Skermanella rosea: one gene and its partner. The protein of the gene in region 1 binds, or shares a complex with, the protein of each later gene. Links are inferred from orthologs where the notes say so. Each region holds a gene or a part of one and is shown in the gene's direction. Other genes may lie near its edges.

Evidence for each region. The genes of interacting proteins can lie anywhere in the genome.
Region 2: the proteins of JL101_RS06215 (region 1) and JL101_RS08140 are in contact, whole or in part, in a solved structure (PDB 1A0O), measured with the Escherichia coli proteins. The link is inferred for Skermanella rosea from one-to-one orthologs.

What each region holds. Positions count from the first base shown.
Region 1 is NZ_CP086111.1:1,321,948-1,324,902, forward strand. It holds JL101_RS06215 (chemotaxis protein CheA), read left to right. Parts: upstream 1-387; coding sequence 388-2,523; downstream 2,524-2,955. Other genes in the region: JL101_RS06205 (STAS domain-containing protein), read left to right, coding at 1-18; JL101_RS06210 (response regulator), read left to right, coding at 15-380; JL101_RS06220 (chemotaxis protein CheW), read left to right, coding at 2,534-2,955. UniProt on the Escherichia coli protein: Involved in the transmission of sensory signals from the chemoreceptors to the flagellar motors. CheA is autophosphorylated; it can transfer its phosphate group to either CheB or CheY.
Region 2 is NZ_CP086111.1:1,771,666-1,774,368, forward strand. It holds JL101_RS08140 (chemotaxis response regulator CheY), read left to right. Parts: upstream 1-1,020; coding sequence 1,021-1,386; downstream 1,387-2,703. Other genes in the region: JL101_RS08135 (aminopeptidase P family protein), read left to right, coding at 1-745; JL101_RS08145 (protein phosphatase CheZ), read left to right, coding at 1,422-2,582. UniProt on the Escherichia coli protein: Involved in the transmission of sensory signals from the chemoreceptors to the flagellar motors.

The sequences.
Region 1 (2,955 bases):
GAGTGGAGCCTGAAATGAAGAAGAAGGTGCTGACCGTCGACGACTCGCGGACCATGCGCGAGATGGTCTCGTTCACCTTGCGCGGTGCCGGGTTCGACGTCGTCGAGGCCATCGACGGACAGCAGGCGCTGGTGGTCCTGGCCAGCCACAAGGTCGACCTGATCCTGGCCGACCTGAACATGCCCAACATGGACGGCATCAGCCTGATCCGGAAGGTCAGGGCCAGCGGCGGCCACCGCACCGTCCCGATCCTGATGCTGACGACGGAGTCGGACGACGCCAAGAAGCAGGAGGGGCGGGCCGCCGGGGCGACGGGATGGATCGTCAAGCCGTTCAATCCCGAGAAGCTGATACAGGTCGTGCAAAAGGTCATGGGCTGAGTCGGCCATGACGGGCGCCTACCTCGACGACCTCGACCGCTTCAAGGCGACCTATTTCGACGAATGCGCCGAACTCCTCGCCGTCGCCGAAGCGGGGCTGCTGCGCCTGTCGCCGCAGAACATCGACCTGGATGAGATCAACGCCGTGTTCCGTGCCGTCCACTCGATCAAGGGCGGCGGCGGCACCTTCGGCTTTTCCCAGCTGGTGGCCTTCACCCACGAGTTCGAGGCGGTCATGGACCGCCTGCGGTCGCAGCAGATCGGCGTCACGACCGAGCTGGTGGATGTCCTGATCCAGGCCAACGACGTCATGGCCCGGCTGCTGACCTGCGCGCGCGACGGGCTGGCGGTTCCGGCCGGCCTGGCCGACGCGTCCGCCTCGGACCTCAAGCGCTTCCTCCAGAAGGACGCTTCCGGTCCCGGCGCGCCGGCTCCGGCGCCTCACCCGGCCGCGGCGCGGACGGCGCCGGCGGCGGCGCGCAGCTTCGTCATCTATTTCATGCCCAAGAGCGACCTCCTGCTCAGCGGCAACGAGCCGGCCTTCCTGCTCCGGGCCCTGAAGCGGCTCGGCCAGGCCGAGGTGGTCTGCGACATGGGGCGGGTCCCGCCGCTCTTCGAGCTGGATGGCGAAAGCCTTCACCTGTTCTGGCAGATCGCCCTGACCGGCACCACCGACGAGGCGGCGATCCGCGACGTCTTCGAGTTCGTCGTGGACGACTGCCAGGTGGACATCGTCGAGACCACCGGCTCCGCCGACGGCGGGGAGGAGGAGGCGTTCGGCGTGTTCGCGGAGAACCTGCCCTATGTCCCGCCCGGCCAGCTGACCGTCTACGAGGCCGGCGCGGTCGACGGCGCGCAGGCAGCCCCGGCCCGGCCGGAAGGCGGCGGCGCGGGACCGGGTTCCGGCACCTCGGCCGGCGGCGGCGGACTGGGCGGCCACACCATCCGGGTCGACCTGGACAAGGTGGACAGGCTGGTCAACCTGGTCGGCGAGATGGTCATTACCCAGGCGATGATCAGCGAACAGCTCCGCGACGTGCCGCCTGGAACGCTCCAGCAGCTGGTCGAAGGGCTGGAGGAGTTGAGCCGCCACACCCGCGAGCTCCAGGAGAGCGTGATGGCGATCCGGGCGCAGCAGGTCCGGTCCGTGTTCTCCCGCATGCCCCGGCTGGTCCGCGAGGTCGCCGCCCAGACCGGCAAGGAAGTCATGCTCGCCACCTCGGGGGAGACCACGGAGGTGGACAAGACCGTGGTCGAGAATTTGGTCGACCCGCTGACCCATATGATCCGCAACTCGATCGACCACGGCCTGGAAACGCCGGAGGAGCGGGAGACGATCGGCAAGCCGCGCAGCGGGACGGTCCATCTCTCCGCGCAGCACCGGTCCGGCCGGATCGTGATCGAGGTGGCCGACGACGGGCGGGGCATCAACCGGCAGCGGGTGCTCCAGAAGGCGGTCGAGCAGGGGCTCGTCCCCGCCGGCGCCGCCCTGTCGGAGGAGGAGATCGACAACCTCATCTTCCTGCCCGGCTTCTCCACCGCCGACGCCGTCTCGGCGATCTCTGGGCGCGGCGTGGGCATGGACGTCGTCCGGCGCAACATCGCCAGCCTGGGCGGGCGGATCGGCGTCCATTCGACGCCGGGCGTGGGCACGCGCTTCGTGCTGTCGCTCCCCCTCACCCTGGCCGTGCTGGACGGCATGGTCATCTCGGTCGGCGAGCAGCGTTTCGTGCTGCCGCTGACCAACATCATCGAAAGCCTGCGGCCCCGCAGGGCCGACCTGCAGAGCGTCGCCAACCAGTGCGACGTCATCATGGCGCGCGGCGAGTACGTGCGTCTGGTCTATGTCGACCGCCTGTTCCGGATCGACGGCGCGATCGGCGATCCGACGCGGGGCCTGGTCGTCCTGGTCGAGACGGAGGAGGGCGGGCGCCTCGGTCTCGTGGTGGACGAGGTGCTCGGCCAGCAGCAGGTCGTCATCAAGAGCCTGGAGAGCAACTTCCAGCGTCTCGACGGCGTCTCCGCCGCGACCATCCTGGGCGATGGTCGCGTCGCCCTGATCCTCGACGTCGCCGGCCTGCAGAGCATGAGCCGCAACACCCCTGCACGCGCGATCCCCGCCGCCGCACTGCCCGCCGCCTAGGATAAGACAGATGGCAACAGTCCCCTCGGCCGCCCTGCCGGCCGTTCCGCGAGGTCAGGCCGGACCGGCTTCGGCCGAGGAACAATACGTCACCTTCACCGTCGGGACGGAGGAGTACGGCGTCAACATCCTGTCCGTGCGCGAGATCCGCGGCTGGACGCCGGAGACCAAGCTTCCCAACATGCCAGACTACGTGCGCGGCGTGGTCAACCTGCGCGGCATCATCATTCCGATTTTCGACCTGCGCGCCCGCTTCGGCGGTAGCCAGACCGAGGTGACCAAGCGCCACGTGGTGGTGGTCCTGCAGGTCGGCGAACGCACCCGGGGCATCCTGGTGGACGCGATTTCCGACATCCTGACCGTCGCCCACGACGCGGTGAAGCCGCCGCCGGACATCGACAGCGGGCTGATCGACCAACAGTACCTGAGCGG
Region 2 (2,703 bases), 450 kb from region 1 along the record:
CCTGCGGCGCGGGGGAGACCTGTTCCGCGACCTCAGCTTCGAAACCATCTCCGGATACGGGCCCAACGGCGCCATCGTCCACTACAGGGTATCCCCCAGGACCGAGCGGCGCCTCGCCCCCGGCAGCCTGTACCTGATCGACAGCGGCGCGCAGTACCTGGACGGCACCACCGACATCACCCGGACGGTTGCGATCGGCGAGCCGACTCCCGAGATGCGGGAGCGCTTCACGCTCGTGCTGAAGGGGCACATCGCCATCGCGACGGCCCGCTTCCCCAAGGGCACGACCGGGTCCCAGCTGGACAGCCTCGCCCGCCACGCCCTGTGGCAGAAAGGCCTGGATTTCGACCATGGCACCGGCCACGGCGTCGGAAGCTATCTCAGCGTCCACGAGGGGCCGCAGCGGATCTCGAAGGTCGGCAACACGGTCGCGCTGGAGCCGGGCATGATCCTGTCCAACGAGCCCGGCTATTACCGGACCGGCGCCTACGGCATCAGGATCGAGAACCTCGTCGCGGTCCAGCCCTGCGCGGACCTGGAAGGCTCGGAGCGGCCCATGCTGTCGTTCGAGACGCTGACCCTGGCCCCGATCGACCTGGCACTGGTCGAGCCGGCCCTGCTGACCTCGGCGGAGATCGCGTGGCTCAATGCCTATCACGCCCGCGTCCGCGAGGCCCTGGTGCCGCAGCTTGACCCCGCGACCGCCGCCTGGCTGATCCAAGCGACCGATCCGGTCATGGCCTGAACGCCGGCGCTTCGCCGGAACAGGTCCCGGTATGCGGGCCGGGTCGGCGAATGGGCATATGCGCGCCGGTTTAAACGCAATATTTACGCTCGCACAGCATGGTGGACGCTGCAGCATTCGGCCGTAGCCGTCGGGTCGCATGCTGCCGCGAGTTCTTCGAATGGCGGCGTCCGGATCGGCGGAGTCCGGGCGCTGCTGATGGAATGGGCGGGTCGCGGCGACCGGACGGATCGCGTGGCACGGCCATCGTCAACGGATGTATTTTGGAGCACACCATGAAGATCCTTGTGGTCGATGATTATGCAACCATGCGGCGTATCGTCCGTAACCTGCTGACTCAGATCGGTTATTCCGATATCGAGGAAGCTGGCGACGGCGTCACCGCGCTCGCCAAGCTGCGCGAGAGCAAGTTCGGCCTGGTGATCTCCGACTGGAACATGGAGCCGATGACGGGTCTTCAGCTTCTCAAGGAGATCCGCGCCGACAACAAGCTGAACGGCACGCCCTTCATCATGGTCACCGCCGAAAGCAAGACCGAGAACGTCGTTGCCGCCAAGGAAGCCGGCGTCAACAACTACATCGTCAAGCCTTTCAACGCCGACACGCTGAAGCAGAAGATCCAGTCCGTCATCGGTGGGTGACGGGCACGGGTACGGGGGCGGTGGTGGACAGGCTGTTGCAGCTCACCGAAGACGAGTTCGAGCATATCGAGGATACCGTCGCGCGCACCGCGAAGGGCCGTGCCTTTCTGCGGCGCTACGCCCAGCGTGCTCAGGGCGGCGTGGCGGATGATATCCGGATCATGCTCGAACAGATGCGGTGCCTGCTGACGCAGGGAGCTCCGATCTCCGGCGGAGCGTCGCATCTCGAGGTCCTGCGGCGCGAACTGCTGGAGATGGCCGGCTCGATCGAGAAGGCCCGCCGCGAAGTCGCGGCACTCCAGCCCCCGGACAGCGGCAACAACAAGATCCTTTCGGCGACGAACGAACTGGACGCCATCGTCTCGGCGACCGAGCGGGCGTCGTTCGACATCCTCAATTCCGCCGAACGCCTGATGGACCTGGGCGCCAAGCTTCGCAAGGGCGAGGCCGACCCCGATCTCTGCACCGAAGTCGAGTCGGAGGTGATGAACATCTTCACCGCCTGCTCCTTCCAGGACCTGACCGGGCAGCGCACGAGCAAGGTGGTGAACGCCTTGCGCTACATCGAGCAGCGCGTCAACGCGATGATCGCGATCTGGGGCGTGGAGGGCGTGAAGCCCGCCGACGAGGTCCCCGACGTCTTCATCGACAAGCGACCCGATGCGCACCTGCTGAACGGCCCGGCCCTGGACGGCCAGGGAGTCAGCCAGTCGGACGTGGATGCCCTCTTCGCCGATCCACCGCCGGCACCGGCCCCGCCGCCGAAGCCCGCCAAGGCGGCAGCCCCGGTTCCGCCGCCACCTCCGGTTCCGGTGACGCCAACGCCCGCGCATCCGCCGGCCCCTCCCGCCGTCGCGGCTCCGGCTCCGCCGAAGGCTGCGCGCAAGGCGGAGAAGGCTCCACCGAAGCCGAAGGCCGCAGCCAAGCCGGCCCCCCCGCCGCCCGTCGAAAAGGCGGCCGTCCCGCCGGCTCCGCCCCCGGCACCCAAACCGCCGGCTCCGCCTCCGGTACCCAAACCACCTCCGGCACCGGAGCCGCCGGTCGTCGCGGCGCCTCCGCCGGCACCTCCGGCCCCTCCGCCGCCAGCACCTCCGCCGCCGCCAGCACCCCCACCGCCGTCTCCACCGCCCCCGGCCGCCGCACCCGCGCCGAAGGCGGCGCTGGACCAGTCCGCGATCGACGCCTTGTTCGGCTGAGAGCGCTTGACGAAGCGAACATACTGGTTTGTGCGAGTTCAAACGATTTTAACGAAATGCGGGTAACCTGACCCGCGTACGAGGCAAATCACGGTCCCGGTATCAAGCCGAGGGCCGCCGA